Sagittula stellata E-37: one gene and its partner. The protein of the gene in region 2 interacts with the protein of the main gene of each other region in a pairwise test. Links are inferred from orthologs where the notes say so. Each region holds a gene or a part of one and is shown on either strand. Other genes may lie near its edges.

The links. The genes of interacting proteins can lie anywhere in the genome.
Region 1: the proteins of trkA (region 2) and ABFK29_RS02825 interact in binary tests that used the Escherichia coli proteins (3 or more experiments, as listed by UniProt). The link is inferred for Sagittula stellata E-37 from one-to-one orthologs.

What each region holds. Positions count from the first base shown.
Region 1 is NZ_CP155729.1:599,323-603,726, reverse strand. The notes cover bases 1,613-4,404. They hold ABFK29_RS02825 (PTS sugar transporter subunit IIA), read right to left. Parts: upstream 3,345-4,404; coding sequence 2,880-3,344; downstream 1,613-2,879. Other genes in these bases: lptB (LPS export ABC transporter ATP-binding protein), read right to left, coding at 4,271-4,404; hpf (ribosome hibernation-promoting factor, HPF/YfiA family), read right to left, coding at 3,393-3,956; ABFK29_RS02830 (hypothetical protein), read left to right, coding at 1,613-2,623. Outside these bases: ABFK29_RS02835 (beta-1,6-N-acetylglucosaminyltransferase), read left to right, coding at 1-1,192; more of ABFK29_RS02830, read left to right, coding at 1,196-1,612. UniProt on the Escherichia coli protein: Seems to have a role in regulating nitrogen assimilation.
Region 2 is NZ_CP155729.1:2,689,109-2,694,366, reverse strand. What follows is about bases 1,983-4,921. They hold trkA (Trk system potassium transporter TrkA), read left to right. Parts: upstream 1,983-2,733; coding sequence 2,734-4,110; downstream 4,111-4,921. Other genes in these bases: ABFK29_RS12730 (TrkH family potassium uptake protein), read left to right, coding at 4,168-4,921; ABFK29_RS12740 (hypothetical protein), read left to right, coding at 2,002-2,610. Also shown: ABFK29_RS12750 (sensor histidine kinase NtrY-like), read left to right, coding at 1-555; ABFK29_RS12745 (sigma-54-dependent transcriptional regulator), read left to right, coding at 552-1,970; more of ABFK29_RS12730, read left to right, coding at 4,922-5,258. UniProt on the Escherichia coli protein: Part of the constitutive potassium transport systems TrkG and TrkH. May regulate the transport activity of TrkG and TrkH systems. Binds to NAD(+) and NADH.

The DNA of each region.
Region 1 (4,404 bases), 2.1 Mb from region 2 along the record:
CCGCATTCCCAACGGCATCGTCCCGCACATGGGGTCGCAATGGTGGTGCCTGACACGGCAAACGCTGTCCGCCATCCTCGGCGATCCCGAGCGGCGCCGGTACGATGCCTACTTCCGGCACGTCTGGATCCCGGACGAAAGCTACTTCCAGACGCTTGCGCGGGTCTACTCCACGCAGATCGAAAGCCGCTCGCTCACGCTGTCGAAGTTCGACTTTCAGGGCAAGCCGCACATCTTCTACGACGACCACCTGCAACTCTTGCGCCGCTCCGACTGCTTCGTCGCGCGCAAGATATGGCCGCACGCCGACCGGTTGTACGACGCCTTCCTCACCGACCCCAACCGCGCCATGTCGCGACAGGAACCGAACCCCGGCAAGATCGACCGCATCTTCGCCAAGGCGGTGGACCGACGGACCCGCGGGCGTCCCGGCCTCTACATGCAGTCGCGCTTCCCTAACTACGGCTGGGAAAACGGCGTCACCGCCGGCAAGTACTCCGTGTTCCAGGGCTTTTCCGAGCTGTTCATCGACTTCGAGCAATGGTTGGCCCGCGCCACCGGCGCGCAGGTGCACGGCCACCTCTACGCCCCCGAAAGGGCCGAGTTCACGGGCGGGCAGACGCTGATCAACGGCGCCCTTTCCGACAATGCGAAGCTGCGCGACGCCAACCCCCGCGCGTTCCTCACCAACCTGATCTGGAATACGCGCGGCGAACGGCAGTGCTTCCAGTACGGGCCCCGCGACAACCCGGAGATCCTCTGGCCGGTCTCCCGCGACCCCAACGCCCAGATCTCGGTGATCTCCGGCGCCTGGGCCGTGCCGCTCTTCAAGTCCAACGCCAACTTCGCCGACATCCGGGCAGAGGCCGCGCGCCTCCAGAAGGTCGAAAGCAAGATGCTCGACACCCTGCGCAGCCCGGACGTGAAGGCCCGCATCCGCATCTGGTCCATGGCCGAATTCATCGAAAGCCCGATGGAGCCGCTGCAGGTCATCATCGACGAGATCGGCCAGAAGTCCCTGCGCCGCCTGGCCGAAGCCCCGCGCCTCGAAGACCTGACCGGCTTCGGCCAGTTCCTCCAGAACCTCAAGAACCAGGGCATGCACCCCTACCTGATGGGCGACTTCCCCGTCGATCCCGCCCCGCGCAACACCCGGGGCAACACGCGCAAACCCTACCTCGTAAAGAAATAACCCATGCCCAAATTCGATTGCTTCGTTGTCTTCGCCGAAATGCGCACCGGCTCCAATTTCCTCGAGGCCAACCTCAACGCCTTCGACGGGCTGTCCTGCCTCGGCGAAGCGTTCAACCCGCATTTCATCGGCTACCCCAACGCCGAGGACGTGCTGGGGATCGTGCAGTCGGAACGCGACCGCGACCCGGAATGCCTGCTCACCCAGATCCGTGTGGCGACACCGGGCGGGCTGGGCGGGTTCCGCTATTTCCACGACCACGACCCGCGCATTCTCGACACGCTGCTGACCGACCCGAAGATCGCCAAGATCGTGCTGACGCGGAACCCGGTGGAAAGCTACGTGTCGTGGAAGATCGCCCGCGCCACCGGCCAGTGGAAACTGACCAACGTCAAGAAGCGCAAGGAGGCCAAGGCTCACTTCGACGCCCGAGAGTTCGAGGCCCATGTGAACGGCCTCCAGGCCTTTCAGGTGAAGATCCTGAACACCCTGCAAACGACGGCGCAGACCGCCTTCTACGTCGGCTACGAAGACCTGCAGGACGTCTCGGTGATGAACGGGCTGGCACGCTGGCTGGGCTGCTCCGCGCAGCTCGACAGCCTGAACACCGCGCTGAAACGGCAAAACCCCGAACCCCTGTCCGAAAAGGTCGAGAACTTCGACGAGATGCAGAAGGCACTCTCCCGCCAGGATACGTTCAACCTGACCCGCACACCGAACTTCGAGCCCCGCCGCGGCCCGGTAGTGCCCGGCTACCTGGCCTGCGCGAAAACGCCGCTCCTCTACATGCCGATCCGATCCGGCCCGGAACCCATGGTCACGCAATGGATGGCCGCGCTCGATGGCGTGAACACCGGGCAGCTCGCGGGCGATTTCAGCCAAGGCAGCCTGCGCGCGTGGAAACGTGAACGACCGGGACACCGCAGCTTCACCGTGATACGGCACCCCCTCGCCCGTGCACACGAAGCCTTCTGCTCGAAGATCCTCTCCACCGGCAAAGGCAGCTTCAAGGGCATCCGCCAGACGCTCCGCCGCGTGCACGCCCTGCCGATCCCGGAACACGAGCCCGGCCCGGACTACGACGTGAACGCCCACCGCGAGGCCTTCACCGCCTGGCTGCGCTGGGTCAAGGCCAACCTTTCCGGCCAGACCGCGGTCCGGGTCGACGGTCACTGGGCCACCCAGGCACAGTCCATCCAGGGCATGGGTGACTTCACTCTCCCCGACATGGTCATCCGCGAAACCGAAGCCGCGGACTACTTGCCCGCCCTCGCGATGCAGGTCGGCCATGCCGCGCCGCCCGACCCGGAACCGGTCCCGACCGAAGCGCCTTTCGGCTTGGCGCAGATCTACGACGAGCAGATCGAAGCCCTCTCCCAGGACGCCTATCAGCGCGACTACCTGATGTTCGGCTTCGACAGTTGGGGCTGACGCCGATGGCGTCAGCGGTGGAGGGGCTCCGCCCCTCGCGCTCCCCGAGGTATTTCAGCCAAGATGAAGGGAAAGGGCCGCGGGCCTTCATCTTGGTCCAAATACCTGAAGGCCTCAACGGATCACGCGCGTGCTCCATTGAAGTTGGGAGCGTCATGCGTCAACGACCGGGTATCGCCGGCTGGTCGGGGGATGAAGGGTCGGTGGGCGGGCGAATGGCGCAGCCAGAGTCCCGTCCCGCCGACGGTCGCGGGTGTCAGGCCGCCTTGACCGTCTCGAACTCCGTCAGGATCGTGAAGAGGGTGGCCGGGTCGCGGTTGGCGCGCAATTTTGTGCACAGGCCTGCGTCCCGGAGGGTCCGGGACACAAGTGCCAAGGCTTTCAGGTGTTCGACCCCCGCCTCTTCGGGAGCGAAAAGCGAGAACACCAGGTCCACGGGTTGGCGATCGACGGCGTCGAAGTCGATCGGCCGTTCCAGCAGCATGAACACGCCCAGCACCTCGTCGAGCCCCGACACACGCGCGTGCGGCAGGGCGACGCCGTGGCCGACCCCTGTCGGCCCCAGCGATTCCCGTTCCAGCAGGGCTTCGACGACCCGTTGGGCATGCAGGCCATGGACGCTTTCGGCGAGGTCGGCGATGTCGTGCATCAGCCGTTTCTTCGACGAACAGGAGCCCATGACCTTGACGGCATCCGGTTTCAGCAGATCGCTAAACTTCATCATCCAGCCTCTGGTGAAAATCGTTTACCGGTCAACATGTCGCGCGGATCATGGATCGATCCAGCCGATGTTGCCATCGTCGCGCCGGTAGACGACATTCACTCCGTCTTTCTTTTCGTTCCGGAACACCAGCACCGGAGCGCCAGCCAATTCCATCTGCATCACGGCTTCACCGACGGACAGCGAGGGGATCTTGGTTTCCATCTCTGCCACGATGATCGGCTGAAGCGTCTCGGGTTCGGCAGCGTCGTCTCCGCCGTCGTGCGCGAGGATATACGAAGAGGCCCCGAGAAATTCAACAGGTTCCGTACGGTCCTTGTGGTGGTCCTTCAGGCGTCGCTTGTAGCGCCTGAGCTGCTTGTCCATCTTCTCGGAGCAGGCGTCGAAAGCGGCATAGATTTCAGTGGCATGCCCCTTTGCGGCGGCGTTCAGACCGCTCGACAGGTGGACGACGGCCTCGCAAACGAACTGATGGGCCGCCTTGGAAAAAATCACGGTCGCGTCGGTCGGGCGCTGGGAATACTTCTCCAGCACCGAGCCAAGCTCGGTCTGAACGTGGGTCTGCAAAGCTTCGCCAATGTCGATTTGTTTGCCCGTGATCTGGTAACGCATGATCCGTCCTTCTCTCTTATAACCAGACACTTCCTCCGGGGGTGCCATACCCCCGGCAGGAAAGATGCCGGTTCAGGAAAGGCGCCCGTATGCGGTCAGCGCGCAACCGCCCCGGAAAGCCGGGAGTCGGAAGATCTGACATGCCGCAATACAGAGCACCATGTTGCTATTTGAGGTGGAAAGCTCCCCGAGTGTCAATGCAAACCGGAGTGACAGGGTGGTTCATTTCCTGACGTCCCGCGACGCTCCTACGATGCATTTGCGAATTTTCCGTTCACCGGACAAGGAATGCCGCGCTGCGGCACGACATCCGGTCAGGCCAGGCGGAAGTTGTCGCCCAGGTAGACGCGGCGCACGTTCTCGTTCTGCACCACCTCTTCCGGCGTGCCCGACATCAGCACCTGCCCGTCGTGCAGGATGTAGGCCCGGTCGACCAGTTCCAGCGTCT
Region 2 (5,258 bases):
CGCATGCCGGAACCGGAGCGCCGCCCGGAGGATCTGGGCGATCTTCTGCGTGGGGCCATTCTGTTGCAGGACAGCGGCCAACCGAACGTGACCTTCCGCACCGCTCTGCCGAAACAGACGATGCCGTCCGAGCTTGACGCGGGCATGATCGGGCAGGCCTTCACCAACCTGATCAAGAACGCGGGCGAGGCCACCGAAAGCCTTGTCCAGAAAGGCGCCCCCGATGGATACAAGCCGGAGATCCGCATCGAGGGCGAGGTGGATGGCAACGACGCGGTGATCCGCATCATGGACAACGGGGTCGGTTTGCCGGAGGACCGGGCGCGCCTGTTCGAACCCTATGTCACCACCCGCAACGAAGGCACGGGCCTTGGCCTGCCCATCGTCAAGAAGATCATCGAGGAACATGGCGGCACCCTGCATCTCGACGATGCTCCGTCGTTTACAGACGGCGGGCACCGTGGCGCGATGGCAGTCGTCCGGCTGCCGCTGAGACCCGCGGCCGAGCAGCCGCAACCGGAATTCAATAACGAAAACATGGAGAAGACGGCATGAGCGACATTCTGATTGTCGACGACGAGCGTGACATCCGCGAGCTGATCGGCGACATCCTCGAAGACGAGGGATACACCACCCGGCTGGCCGGAAACTCGAACGATGCCATGGCGGAAATCAATTCGGAACCGCCCGCGCTCCTGATCCTCGACATCTGGTTGAAGGACAGCAAGATGGACGGGATCGACATTCTCAAGACCGTCAAGCGCGACAACCCCGATATCCCCGTGGTCATCATTTCAGGCCATGGCAACATCGAGATCGCCGTGGCGGCGATCAAGCAGGGGGCCTACGACTTCATCGAGAAGCCGTTCAACATCGACCAGCTTCTGGTGGTGATCCGGCGCGCGATGGAGGCCTCGATGCTCAGGCGCGAGAACCAGCAGCTGAAGCGCGGCGAAGTCCGGCAGGCAGAGATGATCGGTGAAAGCGCGTCGTTCCGCACGCTGGTTTCGCAGCTTGAAAAGGTGACGAAATCCAACGGCCGCGTGATGCTGACCGGCCCCGCAGGCTGCGGCAAGGAAGTGGCCGCGCGCTACATCCACGCCAATTCCAACCGCGCGCAGGCGCCCTTCGTCACGGTGAATTGCGCGGGTGTCGAACCGGAGATGATGGAGGCCATGCTGTTTGGTCGCGAAAGCGCCAAGCGCGGGATCGAACCTGGTTTGCTGGAACAGGCTCATGGTGGCGTCGTCTATTTCGACGAGGTCGCGGACATGCCCGTCGGCACACAGTCCAAGATCCTGCGCGTGCTGGTTGACCAGCAGTTCCAGCGTGTCGGCGGCAACGACAAGGTGCGCGTGGATTTGCGCGTGATCTCTTCTACCAACCGCGACCTGCAGGAGGAAATAACCCTCGGACGGTTCCGCGAAGAACTGTATCACCGCCTCAACGTTGTGCCGATCGCCGTACCTTCGCTGGCGGAACGTCGCGAGGATATCCCGGTTCTGGCGCGGCATTTCATCGAGGGCTGCAACCTCTCGCAGGGCCTGCCGATGCGGGAACTGACCGAAGACGCCATCGCGCTGATGCAGACCATGACGTGGCCCGGCAATGTGCGCCAGCTCAAGAACCTGGTTGAACGTGTGCTTATTCTCGGTGACGGTCACGGCCCCATCGAGGCGCGCGAACTGCCGCAGGAAAGCGTTCCGGGCGAGGATGGCGAGGGGCGCGTGGTCCTGTCGGGCACGCTGGCGACGCTGCCGCTGCGCGAGGCGCGCGAAGCCTTCGAACGCGAATACTTGCTGACCCAGATCAACCGGTTCGGCGGGAACATCTCGCGCACGGCGTCGTTTGTCGGTATGGAGCGGTCGGCGCTGCACCGGAAGCTGAAGTCTCTCGGTGTGGTGACGTCGGCCAAGTCCGGCGGGCGGGTGGCCCGGGTGGACGAGGACCGCATGTCGGAAGCGTCCTGAGCGGCGCGCGAAAAAGGCAGACGAGGCAGTGATGAAACGGACAGTGGTTGCGGGCCTGTGCCTGCTGAGCATGGGGCTGGCAGGCTGTGGCATGCCCGCCGACCAGCGTGTGCCCGCGGAGGCAATGAATTTTGCCGCGACGCAATCGGCGGAAGCCGCCAAGATCGCTTCCCTGAAGCGGGACATCCTGGCCCTCGGCCCCGGCATCGACCCCGCCGAGGCAGAACGGGTGGCCGAGGTCGCGGTCAGGGAACCGCTGGTCTGGGCTAAGGAATGGGGCGTCGTCGATCCTCCGCTGATCCACAACATGAAGGTAAACCACGGGCTGAAGCCGCGTGGTTTGTGCAAGGACTGGGCGGACGACCTGCAACGCGCCATGTGGCGGCTGGACCTGAAGACCATCGACCTGCACCGCGCCATCGCGAATTCGCGCAATGTCTCGCTGGAGCATTCGGTGCTGATCGTGTCGGCCAAGGGCGCAAGCTTTGAGCAGGGTATCGTCCTGGATCCCTGGCGGCAGGGCTTGGGCCGGCTGTGGTGGAGCAAGACGTTGGAAGACCCGCGCTACCACTGGGATTCGCGTGAGGAGGTGTTCGCCTGGAAACGTGAATGGAAGGCCCGGGTCGCCGAAGGACGGTGACCCCTTGTGCGGCGTTTCCGCACCGATGAGGATGTACAGGATGGGGTGCCGCGCCACGCGCCCAAGACGTTGACGAGGTGTCTTGCGCGTGTCATGCCGGTTGAAAACCTGTGAGGGCGGGCCATGAAGGTCATCATCTGTGGGGCGGGCCAGGTCGGTTGGCAGATCGCGCGACACCTGTCCGGTGAGCGCAACGATGTGACCGTTGTGGACAGCAACCCCGATCTCGTGCGCCGCGCCACCGACTCGCTCGACGTGCAGGGCATTGCCGGTTTCGCCTCCTATCCCGATGTTCTGGATCGCGCGGGGGCCCGCGACGCCGACATGGTTATCGCCGCGACTCATTCGGACGAAGTCAACATGGTCACCTGTCAGGTGGCGCATTCGGTCTTTGCCGTGCCGCGCAAGGTCGCGCGGCTGCGGGCCGAAAGCTACCTGACCGCCATCTATTCCGACCTTTACCGGCGCGACCACATGCCCATCGACGTGGTGATCTCGCCCGAGCGCGAGGTGGCGGAGGCGGCGCTGCAACGGCTTGCCGCGCCTGTCGCCTTCGATACGGAGAAATTCCTGGACGGGCAGGCGCAGCTCATGGGGTTGTCCATCGACCCGGAGTCGCCCGTTATCAACACACCCCTCAGGCAGTTGACCGACCTGTTTTCGACCCTGCGCGCGGTCGTGGTCGGCGTCCGGCGCGAGGGCACACTGTTCGCGCCGGAAAGCGGCGACCAGCTATTTGCCGGGGACAGCGCTTATGTGATGGTGCACGCCGACGACATCGGCCGGACACTGGAGATCTTCGGCAAGACCTACCGCAAGCAGGAGCGCGTGGTGATTGTCGGCGGCGGCAACGTCGGACTGGCGGTGGCGAGGCGCCTTGAAAAAAAGACCGAACGCATCCGCGCCAAGGTCATCGAACGCGACCGCAAGCAGGCCGAACGCGCCGCCGAGGAACTGGAACGTACCATCGTCCTGCACGGCGACGGGCTCGACCGGGCCTTGCTGTCCGAGGCCGGTGTGGAACGCGCCGATGCCGCGCTGTTCGTGACGGACGACGACAAGGTCAACATGCTGGCTGCGGTGCGCGCCAAGGCGGCCGGCTGCCCCATGGTGATCGTTCTGATCAACGACCCGACGCTTGTGCCGCTGATGGAACCGCTCGGCATCGACGCCTACATCAACCCGCGCTCCACCACTGTGTCCTCGATCCTGCGCCATATCCGCCATGGCAAGGTGCGCACGGTCTATTCCATCGGCGATGCCGAGGCCGAGGTGATCGAGGCCGAGGTCCTGTCGACCTCGCCCATCGCCGGGGCGATGATCCGCGACATCGACTTCCCCGAAGGGGTGCTTGTGGGGGCGGTCCGCAAAGGCGACAAGGTCGTGAAGCCCACGGGCGGCCTGCGGATCGAGGACGGCGACCAGATCGTGCTCTTCAGCCTGTCGGGCGACGTGCCGGAGGTGGAACGCCTTCTGCAGGTCTCCATCGACTTCTTCTGATCCCATGACCCGCCGCGCGGCACATCCCTCTGATCGGCGACCGGCAGAGACTGGCGCATGACGGTTCTCCTGCGTCTGCCGCTGTTCCTTCTGCTGATGGGCATGACGTCGGTCTCGATGTTTCTGCCCGCTGCCTATGCACTGGCGATCGAGGAATTCCACGACTCGCGCAGCTTCTTCTACGCCGGGATCATCGGGCTGGTGCTGACGACGCTGATTGCCATCGCCATGGCCAACCGCGAGCACAACAAAAGCGCGATGCGTCAGTTGCTTGCACTGGCCGCCGGCTTCCTGCTTCTGCCGCTGATGATGGCCGTGCCGTTCTATGAAGCGGTGCGCACAACCACCTTCGACAGCGCCTATTTCGAGATGGTTTCGAGCTTCACCACCACCGGAGCCACGCTGTTCGACCCGGCGCGCCTGTCGGGGCCGGAACACCTGTGGCGCGCGCAGGTCGGCTGGCTGGGGGGGATGCTCATGTGGGTGGCGGCCTCTGCCATTCTTGCACCGCTGGCGCTTGGCGGGTTCGAAGTGACGGCGGCGGGCGAGCCCGGTCAGGCCATCCTGCCGGGCGTGGCGCGCAGCACGACGTCGAACCCGGGGTTCCGGCTGATGCGCAGCGCCGAGGCTCTGGTGCCGCTGTATGTCGGGCTGACACTGGCGTTGGCTGTGATGCTGCTGGTGGCGGGCGACACGCCGCTGGTCGCCCTCACACACGCCATGTCGGTCATGTCGACCTCGGGCATCTCGCCCGTCGGAGGCGTCGAAAACGCGCCCAGCGGCATGTGGGGTGAGGCGATCCTTTTCCTGTTCCTCGCCTTCGCCCTGTCGCGGCAGACGTTTTCGTCCGACACCCGCAACGAGCGGGGCCTTTACTACGATGCCGAATTCCGGCTGGGTCTTCTTATCATCATCGTCGTGCCCCTGGTCTTGTTCGCGCGCCACTGGGCGGCAGCGTTCGACATCGGGGACGAGCAGAACGCACTGGCCGGGCTCAAGGCGCTGTGGGGCGGGCTGTTCACCGCCGCCAGCTTCTTGACGACAAACGGTTTTCTCAGCTCCGAGTGGGCCACGGCTCAGGATTGGTCGGGCCTGTCGACGCCGGGGATAATCCTGATGGGGCTGGCGTTGCTGGGCGGCGGCGTGGC